Regions from separate parts of the Pseudomonas sp. GW823-FHT01D03 genome, predicted to be linked through region 2. Evidence: riboswitches for the same ligand, from Rfam matches in the RefSeq annotation. Region 2 holds a riboswitch; the other holds the start of a gene.
What was found. Region 2 has a riboswitch for cobalamin ahead of cobO (cob(I)yrinic acid a,c-diamide adenosyltransferase). Riboswitches for the same ligand answer to the same signal wherever they lie in the genome.

Region 1: linked by a shared signal. The riboswitch ahead of cobW (cobalamin biosynthesis protein CobW) and the one ahead of cobO (cob(I)yrinic acid a,c-diamide adenosyltransferase) in region 2 are both predicted to bind cobalamin.

Annotation. Positions count from the first base shown of each region.
Region 1 is NZ_JBXAKK010000001.1:3,378,295-3,387,826, reverse strand. It holds gene AC1RBR_RS14680 (fatty acid cis/trans isomerase) at 1-821, shown strand, start outside; gene AC1RBR_RS14675 (acyltransferase family protein) at 1,006-2,031, shown strand; gene nfuA (Fe-S biogenesis protein NfuA) at 2,089-2,673, shown strand; gene cobM (precorrin-4 C(11)-methyltransferase) at 2,847-3,593, opposite strand; gene AC1RBR_RS14660 (cobalamin biosynthesis protein) at 3,676-4,089, opposite strand; gene AC1RBR_RS14655 (CbtA family protein) at 4,086-4,784, opposite strand; gene AC1RBR_RS14650 (CbtB domain-containing protein) at 4,796-4,993, opposite strand; cobalamin riboswitch at 5,116-5,337, opposite strand; cobalamin riboswitch at 6,432-6,644, shown strand; gene cobW (cobalamin biosynthesis protein CobW) at 6,743-7,813, shown strand; gene cobN (cobaltochelatase subunit CobN) at 7,817-9,532, shown strand, end outside.
Region 2 is NZ_JBXAKK010000001.1:1,887,793-1,897,324, reverse strand. It holds gene AC1RBR_RS08460 (cobyric acid synthase) at 1-743, opposite strand, end outside; gene cobD (threonine-phosphate decarboxylase CobD) at 740-1,732, opposite strand; gene cbiB (adenosylcobinamide-phosphate synthase CbiB) at 1,725-2,633, opposite strand; gene bluB (5,6-dimethylbenzimidazole synthase) at 2,630-3,280, opposite strand; gene AC1RBR_RS08440 (cobyrinic acid a,c-diamide synthase CobB) at 3,277-4,659, opposite strand; gene cobO (cob(I)yrinic acid a,c-diamide adenosyltransferase) at 4,656-5,267, opposite strand; cobalamin riboswitch at 5,349-5,579, opposite strand; gene AC1RBR_RS08430 (hypothetical protein) at 5,744-6,328, shown strand; gene AC1RBR_RS08425 (PQQ-dependent sugar dehydrogenase) at 6,395-7,708, shown strand; gene AC1RBR_RS08420 (C40 family peptidase) at 7,836-8,372, opposite strand; gene AC1RBR_RS08415 (C40 family peptidase) at 8,592-9,206, opposite strand; gene hda (DnaA regulatory inactivator Hda) at 9,432-9,532, opposite strand, start outside.

The DNA of each region.
Region 1 (9,532 bases), 1.5 Mb from region 2:
AGTTGGCGGTCAACTTCGATGTGTTCGGCAACGTCTCCCATCAGGCGCAGACTCGTCTGTATTTCGACCTGATCCGCAACGGCGCCGAGCAGAACTTCCTGCGCCTGATGCCGGCCGATTCCCGCGAGGACTACCTCGACGATTGGTACCAAAGCAGCGGCCAGTTCAAGATGTGGCTCGACTATGAGGCGATCGACGACGACAAACCGACCGCGCTGAAACTCGATCCGAAGGACCCGAAATACGACTTCGCCATACAGTTGCTGGCGCGTTACGGCGACCTGAATGCGCGGCCGGATCCGATCAATCGCTGTGACGGCGCCTATTGCTCGCGACCGAATATCGACCCGGCGCTACAGAACGCCGAGCAGGCGCTGAGTCGCCTGACCTCGCGTCCGGCCGCCGGTTTGAAGGTGATCGACCAATTGCCGGAAGCAACCATGCTGCGCATCGAATCTCGCAGCGGCAAACGCGAGATGTACAGCCTGCTGCGCAATCGCGCGCACAGCAACGTAGCGTTCCTGTTGGGCGAGTCGCTGCGCTATCAGCCAGGGCTGGACACCTTGACCATTTACCCGGGCGTACTCAGCAGCTATCCGAACTTCATCTTCAACATTCCGGCCGAGCAAGTATCGGAATTTGTCGATGCCATGGAGAATGCCAAGGATGCCGATCGTTTCGAGAAAATCGTCGAACGCTGGGGGATCCGTCGCAGTCATCCGCAATTCTGGTTCTATTTCCACGACCTGAGCCAATACCTCCACGAAACCGACCCGGTGGAAGAGGGCGTGCTGGACATGAACCGCTACGAGAATCTTTGATCGTTTGAGACCAACCTGCTGTCCCAATTCCAAGCAACACCGCACATTCCCTGTAGGAGTGAGCCTGCTCGCGATGGCGTCAGTCCATTCAGAATGGTTGTCGCCTGACATGCCGTCATCGCGAGCAGGCTCACTCCTACAAGGGGGCGGTGGTGGTTTTGAGAGTTGTGGACAGGAGCCGATCATGTTGATTTCAGTGCAGGCCCTGCGGGCGCTTGCCGCGTGGACGGTGGTTTGCCACCACTTCATGCAGATTTTCTTCGACTTCAAGGCCCGCGGCCCGGTCGGGCAGTTCTTCATCGATAAAGGCGCGGTCGGCGTCGATATTTTCTTTGTCATCAGCGGTCTGGTGATTTTCCTGTCCACCGAGGACAAGATTCTGCGGCCGGGGCAATTCCTGTTGTATCGGCTGTCACGGATTGTCCCCGCGTACTGGCTGTACACGCTGCTGATGGCGTTGCTGGTGGTCTTCGCCCAGCCGCTGTTGCCGGATCAGACGGTGGACTGGGCGCATTTCCTCGCGTCGCTGTTATTCATCCCTGCACAAAACCCCGGCGGCTATGGGATCTATCCGACGCTGAATGTCGGCTGGACGCTCAATTACGAAATGCTCTTCTATGTGTTGTTTGCGTGTGCGCTGGTGTTCCGCTGGCAGGTGCGCTTGCTGGTGGTCGCCGCGTTGCTGTTTTCAGCATGTCAGGCGTTCGGCTGGCTCAACGAGTTTTACCGTTCCGATATCGTCTACGAGTTCTTGCTGGGGATCGGCATCGGCGTGCTCTACCGCCGGGGCTGGATTGGCGCCGGCCTGTGGCTGCCGCTGTTGGCGATAGGCGCAGCATTGTTGGCGATCTATCACCTGGCGCCAGCGCCAAGGCTGTTGAACTGGGGTGTGCCGAGTGCGGTGCTGGTGATGGCCTGCATGGCGCTGGAGCGCTACGTCGAGTGCAGTCGGGTGATGAAGCTGCTCGGTGACTGTTCTTATTCGGTGTACCTGATGCACGTGCTGGTACTGTCGGTTGGCGGTTTTATAGCGCGGCACTACGGGATCAACCCATATCTGATGTTCATCATCTGTGCGCTGGCCATTGGCGTGGGGTCATGGTTGAGCTACGAATGGGTGGAAAAGCGCAGCTATCAGTGGCTTAAAGCGCGGATCGATGGCGAACCGATGCGCGCACCTGTCGAGAATCTTTCCCGACAAAAATACTAGGACTTTGTCCGGCGCAATGATTGGCGTAAACTGCGCCCAAGCCTGCGAGGAGTTTCCATGACCGCTATTACCATTACTGACGCCGCCCACGATTACCTGGCCGATCTGCTCTCCAAGCAGAACACCCCGGGCATCGGCATCCGCGTCTTCATCACCCAGCCTGGCACCCAGTACGCCGAAACCTGCATTGCCTACTGCAAGCCGGGCGAAGAAAAACCTGAAGATACCGCGCTGGGGCTGAAAAGCTTCACTGCCTACATCGACTCGTTCAGTGAAGCGTTTCTCGACGATGCCGTCGTCGACTACGCCACCGACCGCATGGGCGGCCAGCTGACCATCAAGGCGCCAAACGCCAAAGTGCCGATGGTCAATGCCGACAGCCCGGTCAACGAGCGCATCAATTACTACCTGCAAACCGAAATCAACCCGGGGCTGGCCAGCCACGGTGGTCAGGTCAGCCTGATCGATGTGGTCGAGGACGGCATCGCCGTGTTGCAGTTCGGTGGTGGTTGCCAAGGCTGCGGCCAGGCCGATGTGACCCTGAAGGAAGGCATCGAGCGCACCTTGCTCGAACGTATTCCAGAGCTCAAAGGTGTGCGCGACGTGACCGACCACACGCAGAAAGAAAATGCCTACTACTGAGTAAGGTGTTCACTGCGAACATAAAAAAACGGTGCTGTGGCGAGGGAGCTTGCTCCCGCTTGACTGCAAAGCAGTCACAATCCGGATAATGCATTTACCCGTGATGAATGGATTGGCTGATTTTGGGATCGCTCCGCGATCCGGCGGGAGCAAGCTCCCTCGCCACAATTGCTTCAGGGTCTGTAGAGGTGCGCATGCCCCGCGCGATACAGCGACGACTCGCTAAACACCTCACTGCCCAACACCCGTCCCACCAGAATCAACGCCGTACGCCGAAACCCTTTGGCCGCTACCTTCTCGGCAATATCCTCCAGCGTCCCCACTACCCAGTCCTGATCCGGCCATGTCGCCCGGTGAATCACCGCAATCGGGCAATCCGCGCCGTAATGCGGCAGCAGTTCGGCGATGATTTTCTGCAAATGATTGACCCCCAGATGAATCGCCATGGTCGCGCCATGCTGCGCCAGACTGCTCAGTTCCTCACCCGCCGGCATCGCGGTCTTGTCCGCATAACGGGTCAGAATCACGCTTTGCGACACGTCCGGTAGTGTCAGTTCCGCGCCAAGCAACGCCGCACACGCTGCGGTCGCGGTCACGCCGGGAATGATCTCAAACGGAATATTCAGCTCACGCAGATAACGAATCTGCTCGCCAATCGCGCCATACAGGCTCGGATCACCCGAATGCACCCGCGCCACGTCCTGGCCATTGGCATGGGCGGTTGTGATCAATTCAATGATCTGCTCCAGATGCAGTTCGGCGCTGTTGACCACGGTTTCGGCCTGATGCCCCTCCAGCACCGCGGCCGGCACCAGCGAGCCTGCGTAGATGATCACCGGGCAGCTGCGGATCAACCGCTGGCCTTTGACGGTGATCAGTTCCGGGTCGCCTGGGCCGGCGCCGATGAAGTAGACGGTCATGAAGAAATCCTGTGAAAAACGGGGCAGGGCAACACTTCAGATGAAGATTGCTCATGATCAAACAGGGGGGATTATCGGGATTTTACGCAGCGCCGGCCAATGCCAGTGTCGCCTGAGCGTATTTCTGCCGGGAAATCAGTAGTTTTGCCGGTGCCTGAATCAACTGCTCGGCAAGGGCCAGCGCGGCACTCTCCGCCACGCCGTAGCAACCGGTGCGCTCATAGGCGATTTGGGAGTGATGGCTGAGTCGCTGCTGGTAACTGGCCAATTCATCGCTGCTGAAATACAACAGCGGCAACGCCAACTGGCTGGCCAGTTCCTGCAAACCGGGTTCATCGCGTTTGAGATCGATGCTGGCCAGGGCCTTGACCGCTTCCAGCTCGATGCGATGCGCCTGCAACGCCTGATCGAGTAACGCGCGCAGCGTGCTGACCGGGCAGCCGCGCTGGCAGCCCAGGCCGACCACAAAGGTCGGCGCTGCGCGGTCATCGGTCATGCGTGGTATTGACCATCGCTTTTGCGGCGGAACAACCAGGCGCTGATCAGGCCCAGGGCCAGCCAGAACGCCACGTTGGTCAACTGCGAAGCGATTTTGAACTGGGCTTCCAGCGCCTCCGGGGCGAGCATCGAATGCACTTCCGGTTGCGGTGCGCCGATCACGTGCGGCACGGCGAGGATCGCCACGCCGAGCAGCTTCATCAACCAGTGGCGGCTGAACACAATCAACGCCAGGCCAACAGCGGTGGAAGCGGCGGTGCCGATCCACCAGGTTTGCCGCGACGCCAGATCGGCTGCAGCGGTGCCCGGCAGTTCAGGCGGCAGGCCCAGGGTCGGTGCGAGCACGAAGGTCGCGTAACCGGCCAGGCCCCAGAGCAGGCCTTGCGAGGTTTTGGTCGGTGCACGCAGGGTGTACAGGCCGGCGAGCATCAGGGCGAACCCGACTGCCACCACCAGATTGCCGCCGGTGGTCGAGACCACACGTTGCCAGCCATCTTCTGGCTCCCAGGCTTCGGCGTCATGGGTGTGAGCGGCGGTGCCGGCGGCGTGTTCGTGAACGGCCACAGGTTCGGATTTCTCGAAGGTTTCGGCCTGCAGAATCAGCGGCGAGACCCAGAAGCTTTGCAGCAAGGTCAGCAGCAGGGCGGCCAGCAGGCCGGTGAAACCTGCGGTTTGCGCGATACGCTTGATCATGTCGGCAGGTCTCAGTGGCACGGAAACGCGGCGCTGTGGCGGGTATCGTGAGCGGCGTTGTGCACCGCTTCGATGTGCGAGAAACCGGCGAAGTAAACGAGGCCGGCACCCAGGATCGACGCGAAAATCGCGGCGGTCAGGCGTTGGCTCAATGTGCTGGTGCTGGAGATTTTATCGGTGTTGCTGCCGGTGCTGCTGATGATCGACATGGCGCTTCCCTCTGGAGTGTCAGCGGGTCAACAGAGCGCATGAAAACCCCTGCGAGTCGGGCACGCAGAGGTTCGAACAGCGCCCGCCCACCGCGGGTTTGTTATGTTCAGCGACGCAAACTGCGCACTGTGTGTTGCGGGCCGGTCTCCGGGCTCACGAGGGGTTGGCGTCTGGCCGACCTGCAAGCATCACCTTCCCATGCCGTAATGGCACAGTGGATTTGACGCTTCGCTCGCTTACCGTTGCGGGGGCAGCACCGGACTGACATGGCTTTGAGTAAAGCACATGATTCACCGGTTTCCCGTTTCACCCTGTGAAGGGCACCCGTAACAAGTTGTGTAGGAGAGCATGAGGGGAGGATTTGAGTCAATTGGGATTGGGGGCATATCCGTTGCTGCGGTAATGGCCTCTTAGGGTTCCGCCCTTACGGCGGGTCACTTTTGGCAAACGCCCCAAAAGTAACCAAAAGGTCTTTGCCCTGACGTTCGGCCCTCGCCTAGGCTCGGGTTCCTTCGCTGCGGGATTCATCCGGGGGGCAGCGCCTACGGTTTGCTTCGCTGCACCTCCTCTCGCTGTGTTTGGCTGCGCCAAACGGTCGCTGCGCTCCCACCCCCGGATAAATCCCTCCACTCAGCCTGCCGACGGGCCTTCAGATCAAAAGCTTTACTCGAGCTAACGCTCATCGTGTTGAGTGGGGCGGCTTCGCCGCATGGGGTGCACGCTTTCAGCCTGCTGGCGATGGCGGCCTGCGAGCCGACCAATTTCCAACTGAACACGCCCATTCCAACTGTGGGAGCGGGCTTGCTCGCGAAGGCGGCCTGCCAGCCAACCAAACTCCAACTGAACACACCCAATCCCATGTAGGAGCTGCCGAAGGCTGCGATCTTTTGACCTGCTTTGGCTCTGGCTTTTGATGTGGCTTTTGATTTTTTGCCCCTTCGGCAGGCCGAGCGAAGGTGTCCATCAGGGGCAGGCGCGCAGCGCCATGCGGCGAAGCCGCATACATCGAGAGGAGGTGCAGCGAAGCAAACCGTAGGCGATGCCCCCTGATGGACACCGTAGCGAGGGAACACTGAGCCTCAGCGAAGTGCCGTACGCCGGGGCAAAGCCTTTTGGGTTACCTTTTCGGCGTTTGGAAAAGGTGACTCGCTGTAAGAGCGAAACCGCCAGCGGCGACACCCGCAGAAACGGATATGCCCCCAATCCAAAAAAACCAAACCCCTTAACCCGAAGTCTGGCAAAAGTGACCCGCCGCAACGGCGAAACCGCCAGCGGCGACACCCGCAGAAACGGATATGCCCCCAATCCAAAAAAACCAAACCCCGTAACCCGAAGTCTGGCAAAAGTGACCCGCCGCAATGGCGAAACCGTAATCAGCAACCCCCGCAGCAACGGATATGCCCCCAATCCAACCATTGACCGGTCACCAACCGATGCGTAGCCTTGCGCTTTCGAGGTTCTTCGGCCCACGCCGAAGCTAAGAAGGGAACGCGGTCAAAGCCGCGGCTGCCCCCGCAACTGTGAACGGTGAAGTTCGTTGCCACGCCACTGCCAGCTCAATCCACTGAGCCCGCGGGAAGGCGCAACGAACGCCAGGCGCAAGGCCTGAACACCGTCAGCCAGGAGACCTGCCTCGTGACAGATTTCTCACTACAACCGGGCGGGGTGATCCGGTGGCGAATTCTTCCGCGCGCACGCTCGCAGCGGATCTCGTCCCGCATGCCCGCCACCTTGCCAAAGGGCATCCGATGAAAACACTGGCCAAACTCCCCGTCACCATCGTCACCGGTTTCCTCGGCTCGGGCAAAACCACCTTGCTGCGGCACATGCTCGACAACGCTCAGGGCCGTCGCATCGCGGTGATCGTCAACGAGTTCGGCGAGCTGGGCATCGACGGTGAAATCCTCAAGCAATGCACCATCGGCTGCACCGAAGAAGAAGCCACCGGCCGCGTCTACGAACTGGCCAACGGCTGCCTGTGCTGCACGGTGCAGGAAGAGTTCTTCCCGGTGATGCGTGAACTGGTCGCCCGTCGCGGCGATCTCGATCACATCCTGATCGAGACCTCCGGTCTGGCTCTGCCAAAACCATTGGTGCAAGCCTTCCAGTGGCCGGAAATCCGCAGCGCCTGCACCGTGGATGCGGTGATCACCGTGGTCGACAGCCCGGCCGTGGCCGCTGGCACCTTCGCTGCGTTCCCGGATCAGGTCGATGCCCAGCGCAAACTCGATCCGAATCTGGATCACGAATCGCCGCTGCACGAACTGTTCGCCGATCAACTGGCCAGCGCCGATCTGGTGATCCTCAACAAGGCCGACCAGACCAGCGCCGAAGATCTGGCTCGCGTGCGAGCTGAAGTCGCCGAAGAACTGCCGCCGGCAGTAAAAATCATCGAAGCCAGCAACGGTCGCCTGCCGCTGGACGTGTTGATTGGTCTGGGCGCCGGATCCGAAGAACATATCGACAGCCGGCACAGCCATCACGATCACCACCATGACGGTGATGACGACCACGATGACCACGATCACGACGCCTTCGATTCGATCTCGATCGAACTGCCGCAAGCCGACGAAAGCCTGCTGCTCGACGCGCTGACGCAACTGGTTGTGCAGCACGGCATCCTGCGCGTGAAGGGCTTCGCGGCGATTCCGAACAAGCCGATGCGCCTGTTGATTCAGGGCGTGGGCACGCGTTTCGACAAGCACTTCGACCGCCAGTGGGGCGCTGACGAAGCGCGCGTCACCCGTCTGGTGCTGATCGGTCAGGAACTCGACGCCGCGCAACTCGAAGCGCAACTGCGCGCCGCGCTCAGCGTTTAAGCCATGCACCTGCTCAGGACCCAGCCCGGCGGTTTTGTGTCGGATGACAACATCGCCGACCTTGGACAAACCCCCGCCGAGCTGGTGATCCTGTGCAGCGGCGACTCCAGCCTGGCGCTGCTCGCCGAAGCTGCGCAGCAGTTGCCCGAGGATTATCCGAGCCTGCGTCTGGCCAATCCGATGCAGGTGCAGAATCATGCTTCGGTCGATTTGTATGTCGATGAAGTGCTGCGTCACGCCAAGGTCATTCTGATTTCGTTGCACGGCGGCATTGCCTATTGGCGTTATGGCGTCGAGCGTCTGGTGGAGTTGGCCGAGCGCGGGGTGCAGGTGATTCTGGTGCCGGGCGATGATCGTCCCGATCCGGAACTCAGCGACCTGAGCACTGTGCCCACCGAAGATCGCGACCGCCTCTGGCAGTTCCTGCGTCAGGGCGGCATGGGCAATGCGCTGGATTTCTTTCATTGTCTGGCCAACCGCTGGCTGGCGCGCGACTACGCCTGGGGCGAACCGCAAGCGCTGCCGCGTACGGCGATTTACCACCCACAGAAAAACACCGCCGCACTGAGCGACTGGCAAGCCGAATGGCTGCTCGGTCAACCGGTCGCGGCGGTGTTGTTTTATCGCTCGCATTTGCAGGCGGCCAACACCGCGTTCATCGATGTGTTCTGCCAGCGCTTGCAGGCGGCAGGGCTCAATCCGTTGCCGATTGCCGTCGCCAGCCTGAAAGAATCCGGCTGCCTCAGTGTGGTCGAGGACTGGCTGGACGAGGTCGAGGCAGCGGTGATTCTCAACACCACCGGGTTCGCGCAATCCAGCCCGGAAGCGCCGCATCTGCGCCCGTTCCGGCGCAATATTCCGGTGATTCAGGCGATCTGCGCCCAGGACAACGAACCCGGTTGGCGCGCCAGCGAGCAGGGCCTTGGCCCGCGAGATCTGGCGATGCACATCGCTTTGCCGGAACTCGACGGGCGCATCATCAGCCGGCCGATCAGCTTCAAGGATCTGGCCTGGCGCAGCGAGCGCAGCCAGTCCGACGTGGTCTGCTACCGGGCGCAACCCGAGCGCATGGATTTTGTCGCCGAGCTGGCCCGGCGCTGGAGCGATCTGGCGCGGCTGCCGAACGCGGAAAAACGCGTCGCGCTGATTCTCGCCAACTACCCGACCCGCGATGGTCGTATCGGCAATGGCGTCGGTCTCGATACGCCGGCGGCGGCGTTGAATATCCTGCGCGCGTTGCAGACCGAGGGCTTGCCGTTGACTGCTGAGTTGCCGGACAGCGGCACTGAGCTGATCCAGCAATTGCTCGGCGGCGTCAGCAACGACCTCGACAGCATCGACCTGCGTCCGTGCCAGCAAAGCCTGGCGATGGATGCCTATCTGGCGATGTTCAATGCGCTGCCGCAGGCCAATCGCGCGGCAGTGCTGGAACGCTGGGGCGCGCCGCAAAACGATCCGATGTGCCGCGACGGGCGGATGATGATCGCCGGGCTGCGCTTTGGCCTGACCTTCGTCGGCATTCAACCGGCGCGCGGTTATCAGGTCGATCCGAGTGCGGTGTACCACGACCCGGATCTGGTGCCGCCGCACGGCTATCTGGCGTTCTATTTCTGGCTGCGCAACACCTACGGTGCCCACGCGGTGATTCACGTCGGCAAGCACGGCAACCTCGAATGGCTGCCGGGTAAGGGCGTGGGGCTTTCGGAGAATTGCTGGCCG
Region 2 (9,532 bases):
ACTTGCTCGGCCTTGTCGGTCTGACGTTGATCGATGCCGTCCTCGGCCTCAAGATGCAGATCCATCACATACGGCAACACGCCGACCACCGGTTTGCCGGTGCGCTGTTCCAGCCAGTCGAGGCCCGGTTGCAGCAAGGCGATGTCACCGCGAAAACGGTTGATGATGAAGCCCTTGACCCGTGCCTGTTCGCTCGGCGACAGCAACTCCAGCGTGCCGACCAGATGCGCGAAAACGCCGCCGCGATTGATGTCGGCGATCAGCAGCACCGGGCAATCCACCGCTTCGGCGAAGCCCATGTTGGCGATGTCACCGGCACGCAGGTTGATCTCGGCCGGCGAGCCAGCGCCTTCGACCATGACCAGCGGATACGCCGCGCTGAGTCGCTGGTGCGACGCGAGCACCGCTTGCATGGCGATGGCTTTGTAGTCGTGATACGCCACCGCGTTCATGCTGGTGACCGCGCGGCCATGGATGATCACCTGCGCGCCGGTGTCGCTGTTGGGTTTGAGCAGCACCGGGTTCATGTCGGTGTGTGGTTCGAGATGCGCCGCTTGTGCCTGCACCGCTTGCGCCCGGCCGATCTCGCCGCCGTCGGCGGTCACTGCGCTGTTGAGCGCCATGTTCTGCGGCTTGAACGGCACCACCGCCACGCCCTGACGGGTGGCCCAGCGGCACAGCGCCGTCACCAGCGTGCTTTTACCGGCGTCGGACGTGGTGCCTTGAACCATCAAGGTTGTCATTGGTTTTCCTTGGCGAAAGCTTGCAGCGCTTGTTCGAGACGCGCTTCTTCAGCGGCGTTGGCAGGCAGGCCGAAACGCAAGCTGCTGTTGTGGGTGAAGATGCGCAGGAGGATGCCGCGTCGGGCCATGAATTCGTGCAGCACAGGCGCGCGCTCGGTGATCAGCCACTGGAACAACGCGCAACCACCGTGGGGTTTGAAGCCGTAGCGCTCCAGCAGCAAAGCCAGACGTTCACTGGCTTCATCGCTGCGAATGCGTTGCCGGGTGTGCGCTTCGGTGTCTTGCAGACACGCCTGACCGAGCACCCGCGTCGGCCCGCTGACCACCCAGGGTCCGACCTGCTCCGCGAGCAATCTGAGCAATTTGCGCTCGGCCAGCACAAAGCCCAGACGCACCCCGGCCAGACCGAAAAACTTGCCGAACGAGCGCAACACGATCAGGCCAACTTGATGGGTCTGCGACGCCAGACTCAACTGCGGCGTGTTGTCCATAAACGCTTCATCGACCACCAGCCAACCGCCGCGCTGAGCCAGCCGCGCGTGCCAGTCGAGCAGCCGCGCCGGGGTCAGGCTCAGGCCGGTGGGGTTGTTCGGATTGACCACCACCAGCACGTCGAGGCTGTCGAGGAAGAATTCGACTTCCTGCTCCAGCACTTCGCGCACGATGTAACCGCTGCGGCGCCAGGCTTCGGCGTGCTCGGCATAACACGGCGACAACACGCCGACCTTGCCGGCGCGGCGCAAACGCGGCAGCAACTGAATCGCCATCTGCGAACCGGCCACCGGCAGCACCTGCGAGGCGCCGTAGTAATCGCACGCGGCCTGCTCCAGCCCGTCATCGGTTTCCGGCAAGCGTGCCCAGGCGCGCAGCGGAATCTCCGGGACCGGAAACGGCCACGGCGCAAGGCCGCTGGAGAGGTCCAGCCAGTCAGCCTCGGCAATCCCGTAATCGAGTGCAGCCTTGCGCAGCCGGCCACCGTGCTCAAGCATAGAATTCAGCCCCCACGCAGAGAATCAGCAGCCATAACCATACCCCGCGCTGAACCAATTGCCAGCCGCGATCAATCGAATCGGCATCCGCCGGCGGACCTTCGCCCAGTTGCGGACGCTCATGCAGTTCACCGTGATAGATCGCCGGGCCGCCCAGTTCGACATTCAACGCACCGGCACCGGCCGCCATCACCGGGCCGGCATTCGGGCTGTCCCATTGCGGGCCCTGGCTGCGCCAGCATTTCCAGGCGAGCCGGGTGTTGCCCAGCAGCGCGTAGGTCAGCGCCACCAAACGGGCCGGAATGTAGTTGAGCACGTCGTCGATTTTTGCCGCGCACCAGCCGAATCGCTCAAAGCGTTCGTTGCGGTAACCCCACATCGCGTCGAGCGTATTGCTCAGGCGATAGAGCACCACGCCCGGCGCGCCGGCCACGACAAACCAGAACAGCGCGGCGAACACCGCGTCGCTGCCGTTTTCCAGCACCGATTCGGTGGCGGCACGGGCGACCGCGGTGCTGTCCAGTTCGCTGGTCTGGCGACTGACCAGATAGCCGACGCGTTTGCGCGCCTCTTCCAGATCATCGGCGCGCAAGGCGGCGGCTACCGGCGCGACATGCTCACCGAGGCTGCGCATGCCGAGGGCGCAATACAGCGCAAGAATCTCGACGATCCAGCCCACGTAAGGCGTCCAGGAAAACGCGGTGGCGAGCAAGGTCAGCGGCAGCACCGCGATCACCCACGCGGTGACCCCGTGACTGCGCCAGCCACGCCCGCCCGCATTTAAACGGCACTCGATGCGCCCGGCAAAATTGCCGAACGCTACCAGCGGATGCCAGCGTTTCGGTTCACCCAGCAGCGCATCCAGCGCGACCGCGGCGACACTCAACAACGCCACACTCATTGATTCACTCCCCAAAAATTTTCGTACAGCAACTCATTGAGCGGCCGCGCCTGCGCCCACCCTTCGAGTACCAGCATCGGCGCCGGATAGAATTCCTTGACCGGCCCCAGGCACAACACCGCCAGCGGCTTGGCCCCGGCCGGCAACCGCAGCAGATCGGCCAGTGCCTGCGGTTCGAACAGCGACACCCAGCCCATGCCCAGTCCTTCGGCACGGGAGGCCAGCCACAGATTCTGAATCGCGCAGGACAGCGAGGCCATGTCCATTTCCGGCAGCGTACGACGGCCGAAAATGTGTTTTTCACGATCGTCCATCAGTGCCGCGACCAGCACTTCGGCGCAGTCATTGATGCCTTCGACCTTGAGCTTCATGAACTCGTCACTGCGCTCGCCGAGGGCTTCGGCGGTACGCACGCGCTCTTCTTCGACGAGGTTCTGGATCTGCCCGCGCAAGCCGCGATCGCTGATGCGGATGAAACGCCATGGCTGCATCAGGCCGACGCTGGGCGCCTGATGCGCGGCTTCGAGCAGGCGGCGCAGCAGCTCCGCCTCGACCGTGCCGCCGGTGAAGTGGCGCATGTCGCGGCGTTCGGCGATGGCTTTATAAACCGCTGTGCGCTCGGCTTCAGTGAATGCGTTGTCGGTCATGGCCTCTTCGCGAGCAAGCCCGCTCCCACAGGGGTTAGGTGATCCAATGTGGGAGCGGGCTTGCTCGCGAAAGCGGCCTCAAGATCTGGCACAAACAGTGCCGCGATAGCCGCAGGATTCGACGGAAAGTAGAAATGCACGTACGACGCCGTCATCCGACCTTCCCGATATACCGCCTCGGCTCCGCGTCCGCCATTCGGGCTCAGGCCCCGGGCGATCGGCGTCAACTCAGTGGTGGTCAGGGAATGGTGATAGGTGTGGCCGCGCAACGAACCTTCCGGCAGATCCACCGCTTGCAGTGCCAGTGCCGCCAGACGTTTTTGCATTACCGCCTCACCGCGCAGCAGCCCGACCAGTTCGGCGCGGGTGCCGTCGACATCGGTCAACGCGTCGAGCAGGTAGAGCATGCCGCCGCACTCGGCGAGCAACGGCTTGCCGGCGGCGTGGTGCGCACGGATCGCATCGAGCATCGCGGTGTTTTGCGATAACGCGACATGGTGCAATTCCGGATAACCACCGGGCAGATACAGACTGTCGGCCTCGGGCAATTGCGTATCGCGGATCGGCGAGAAGAAACTCAACTCGGCGCCCATCGCCCGTAGCAGGTCGAGACTGGCGCCGTAGGTGAAGGCAAAGGCCTCATCGCGAGCGACGGCGATGCGCACGCCGTCGAGCAGCGGTTCGGCAGGGATCACTTCAGGTGCGGCAAATTCCACGGCCGGTGGCAGCGCTACCTCGCAACTGCTGGCCAAGGCTTCGGCGGCGGCGTCGAGACGCAGGTCGAGATCATTCAGTTCGCTGGCCTGCACCAGACCGAGGTGCCGGCTCGGCAACTCGATCCCGGTCTCGCGGGACAGCGCGCCGTACCAGCGCAGACCTTCGGTGAGGCTGCCTTCGAGCAACTGTGCATGACGCAAGGTGCCGACACGGTTGGCCAGCACGCCGGCGAATGGCAGGTCCGGCTGATACTTCGCCAAACCCAGTGCCAGGGCGCCAAAGGTCTGGGCCATGGCGGTGCCGTCGATTACGCCGAGCACCGGCACGCCGAAATGCCGCGCCAGATCAGCGCTCGATGGCGTGCCGTCGAACAGGCCCATCACGCCTTCGATCAGGATCAAATCGGCTTCGGCGGCGGCTTCCCACAACAGACGGCGACTTTCCTGCTCGCCGACCATCCACATGTCCAGTTGATACACCGGCGCACCGCTGGCGCGCTCGAGGATCATCGGGTCGAGGAAGTCCGGGCCGCACTTGAACACGCGCACCTTACGCCCCTGGTTGCGATGCAAGCGAGCGAGCGCGGCGGTGACGGTGGTCTTGCCCTGACCGGAGGCCGGCGCGGCAATCAGTACCGCCGGGCAGTGACGTGGTTGATTCAAAGTTCGACGCCTTTCTGCGCTTTGATGCCGGCCTGGAAGGCGTGTTTGAGCATGCCCATTTCGGTGACGGTATCTCCCATCTCGATCATTTCCGGCTTGGCCGCGCGACCGGTGACGATCACGTGCTGCATCGGCGGACGCGCCTGCAAGTCGCTGAGCACCTGATCAAGATCGAGGTAGCCGTGCTTGAGGGCGATGTTCAGTTCGTCCAGCACCACCAGGCCGATCGACGGATCGCGCAGCAGCTCGCGGGACACTGCCCACGCGGCTTCGGCGGCGGCGATGTCACGCTGGCGATCCTGGGTTTCCCAAGTGAAACCCTCGCCCATCACGTGAAAACGCACTTGCTCGGGGAAGCGGCGGAAGAACAGTTCTTCGCCAGTGCTGTTGCGGCCCTTGATGAACTGCACCACGCCACACTGCATGCCGTGGCCCATGGCGCGGGCGAGCATGCCGAACGCCGAGCTGCTTTTGCCTTTGCCATTGCCGGTCAGCACCAGCACCAGGCCGCATTCGTCAGGCGAATTGGCGATGCGTTCGTCGATCACGGCTTTTTTGCGCTGCATACGCGCCAGATGGCGTTCGTCGCGCTCGGGGGAATCGGTCATGGGGGAGCTCTCCGTTGAGGCTGGATAACGGCGGGCAGGCACAAGAATAGACGGCAAAAAGCCTGGCATCGCCCACCGTGATGCCGCTGGATGGATCAGGCCGGTCTCCGGGCTCATGAGCGGCGAATCGCCTGGCTGCGCGCCTTCCCGCTTCTGTCGAGGCAGTGGCTCAAGGCGCAGCTTTTACTCATTTACCGTTGCGGGGGCAGCGCCGGGATCGTGATCGTTCTTCGCCTGAAGACAACCCTCACCGGCTTCCCTGTTTCACTCTGTCGACACAGGTCACAGAGCACCTGAAACAAGCCGCGAAGGTTAGAGGGTTGGGGGTGGAGCGTCAATTAAAGAGGGGGCCGGCGGGCGAATAACTGCCGTCGATCAATTAACTGACGCCAATCTTGTGCCAAACTGAGACAAGTGATATCAAAGAGCCATGCTTTTGTTTGAAAAAGCACACTACAACAATAAGGATGATGACGATGCAAGGCATGATCATCAGCAACCCGCGCCTGGAATTCCTGCGCCCGATGCTTGAACGCTGGTTTGACTGTATCGACCGCTACAACGCCATTCGCGGCGACAACGACACCCCTTACTGGCATGACGAGAAAGCCAATCTCGGATTGCTCTCCGCTGCGGCATGGATGGCCGAACTGGTAACCCTTTGCGACACCCCCACCCGTAAACAGAATGAGGAAGGCGAACGCAATGCCCGCGCCGACCTGTTCATCGCCGGCGCCGAAGACCGCGCCTACCTCCAGGCCACCCAGCGCTGGCCACGGGTCAACAACCTCAATCTGACCCAGGCCCTGCTGGACATCACCAGCGATGCCAAACGCATCAGCTTCGCCAGCGATCTCAAACTCGGCTGCCTGTTCGTCGCCCCGCAAAAGGCCCAGCACAGCGCCAGCCCCGAAGAACTGCAGGACATGGTCGACGACCTGCAAAAGGAACACTGCTGCGCGGTGGCCTGGTATTTCCCCTACGCCTACCGCAAGTTGCGCAGCGAAGCGGGCAACTATCACCCGGGCGTCGCCGTGCTGTTCAAAGAGGCCCGCGGTTGAGCGGTTGAACCATCGGGTGCGCAAGCTCCTCTATGATTAGGCAAGCATTCATAGGGAAGATCAGTAATGCGCAAAACCCAACTCGCTCTCGTCATCGCCCTCGCCGGAGGGCTCGCCGCCTGCGGTGAATCCTCCAGCCTGCAAGTTTCTGACGGCACCGGCCCGTCACCGAAACTGCCTGAACCGAACAAAACCCTGATCCCGACGGTGAACATCGCCCCGGCGGTCGGCTGGCCTGCGGGCGGCAAACCGACTGCTGCGGCCGGCACGCAAGTCGCGGCATTCGCCGAAGGCCTCGATCACCCGCGCTGGCTCTACGTACTGCCCAACGGTGATGTGCTGGTGGCGGAAACCAACGCCCCGCCCAAACCGGATGACAGCAGTGGTGTTCGCGGCTGGGTGATGAAGAAAGTCATGGGCAAGGCCGGCGCTGGTGTGCCGAGCCCGAATCGCATCACCCTGCTGCGCGATGCCGACCACGACGGCGTGGCCGAGACCCGCACGGTGTTTCTGCAGAATCTCAACTCGCCGTTTGGCATGACCCTGGTCGGCAACGATTTGTACGTCGCCGACACCGATCGCCTGCTGCGCTTCCACTACGAGCAAGGCGCGACCGAGATCAAGACGCAGCCGATCAAAGTCACCGACCTGCCGGGCGGCACCCTGAACCATCACTGGACCAAGAACGTCATCGCCAGCAAGGACGGCAACAAGCTGTACGTCACCGTCGGCTCGAACAGCAACGTCGGCGAGAATGGTCTGGATAAAGAAGAAGGACGTGCGGCGATCTGGGAAGTGGATCGCGCCACCGGCAACCACCGGATCTTCGCCTCAGGCATTCGCAACCCCAACGGCCTGGCGTGGGAACCCACCACAGGCGCGCTGTGGACAGCAGTCAACGAACGTGACGAGATCGGCAGCGACCTGGTGCCGGACTACATCACCTCGGTCAAGGACGGTGGCTTCTATGGCTGGCCATTCAGCTACTACGGTCAGCACGTGGATGTGCGGGTGAAGCCGCAGAATCTGGATCTGGTGGCCAAAGCTATCGCCCCGGACTACGCCGTCGGCCCGCATACCGCGTCGCTGGGCCTGACTTTCGCTGAAGGCAACAGCCTGCCGGCGCAGTTCAAGGAGGGCGCGTTCATCGGCCAGCACGGCTCGTGGAACCGCAAACCGCACAGTGGCTATAAAGTGATTTTCGTACCATTCGCCGCCGGCAAGCCGAACGGAGCACCGGTGGATGTGCTGACCGGTTTCCTCGACAAGGACGAAAACGCACTTGGCCGCCCGGTGGGCGTGGTGATCGACCAGCAAGGTGGTTTGCTGGTGGCAGATGATGTGGGGAACAAGGTTTGGCGAGTGTCGTCCGCCAAATAATCTGACACACCCTAAAACAACTGTGGGAGCGGGCTTGCTCGCGAAAGCGTCAAGTCATTCAACATCGTAGTTGAATGACACAGCGCATTCGCGAGCAAGCCCGCTCCCACATTTAAATCTTCAGCGGTTACGGGTTATGCGCCAGATGCTCCGGCTGCAACACCCGCTTGGCACTCAGATACGCCTTCTGCCAGTACGCCTTCGACAGGCTGTCCAGCTTCACCGTGCCGCCGGTTGCCGGCGCATGCACGAAGCGCCCTTCCCCAACGTAAATCCCCGCATGGCTGACCTGCGAGCCGCCATTGGTAGCGAAGAAGATCAGGTCGCCGGTCTGCAAACCCTCTTTGCCGACATTCGGCGCCTGCATCACGATCATCTCGCGCGTCGAACGCGGCAAGCTGATGCCGGCCGCATCGCGGTAGACGAAACCGATCAGACCACTGCAATCGAACCCGGAGTCCGGTGTGTTGCCGCCCCAACGATAAGGTGTGCCGACCAGGCCCAGCGCGCGAAACAGCACGTCTTCAGCAGCCGGCGAAAAAGCTTGGGAAGGCCCGAACACCACCGGAGCGCGTACGACGGGCGCAGGCGGCGGAGTGCGGCTGGCGCAGGCGCTGAGCAGCGCTGCGAAGAAGATCAACGTGAGGCGGGCCGACATCGTCATAAGCAGAACATCCTGATCTGGCTGCGGCTTTCTCTGCCGAATGGACAGAAACAAAACCGCCTGCGCAGCACGCAGGCGGTTTGCCATCAATATAGATACAGGATTCTAGCGGCTACGCGGCAAACTTCAAGTAAGACTTTAACTTCACCTTGTAAAGTCTAGGTCTACTTCCCTGCCGGAACCGTTTTTGTCGCCACGAACGTGGCGACAACGGGGGAATTACTTGCGAGCAGTGACCACGGTCGGTGCCATCGCGAGGGCGCGCTTGGCTTCGATGAAGGTCTTGCTCCAGTAGCTGTCACCCAGGCTGTCGATGCGAACACCGCCGCTGCGACGACTGCTGGAATGGATAAACTGGTTGTCACCCAGGTAGATCCCGGCGTGACTTACACGACCGCGACGACCATTGGTGGCGAAGAACAGCAGATCGCCCGGCTCAAGGTTGCCGCGCGAGACCAGAGGAGCATCGACGTTGATCATTTCGCGGGTGGAGCGCGGCAGATTCATGCCGGCTTCTTCGCGGAACAGATAACCGATGAAACCGCTGCAGTCGAAACCGGCTTCAGAGGTACCGCCGAAACGGTAACGGGTACCGATCAGGGACATGCCGCGTTCGAGGATGCTGTCGGCCAGAACCGGGAGCTCGTACGGCTTCTTGTTGAAGTCCGAGAGTTCTTTTTCGGTGTCCAGCTCTTCCTGGTAAATAACGGAAGACTGGGCAGTTGCAGAATTTTTAACCTGTTGAGGCTGCTCTTGAACTGGAGAATGAGCAGCGCAACCGAACAACAGGGTGACGAGTGCGAGAGGCACGAGGGGTGCGAAGCGCTTTAGCATGGGCACGACCGTGGCTGAAGTTGTAAAGAAGCCGAGACTATGCCCGCTATCGGCCTCATTTGCAAATTCAATCGATCCTTTTGTGACTTCCCGGTTTCTCGTTTACATCTAAGCGCTTAAGCCCATTTGAGTCGATACGCGGTCTGTACACGTTGCGGAAAAGCGGATTTTCTGACGTCTGAAATATGTCGAAACGCGGTCAAAGCCGCGTATTTCAAGGGCTGGCTACCAGCCGAGAGTTTCTTTCAGGAACGGGATCGTCAGCTTGCGTTGCGCCTGCAGCGAGGCCTGATCCAGCTGTTCGAGCAAGTCGAACAATGCACTCA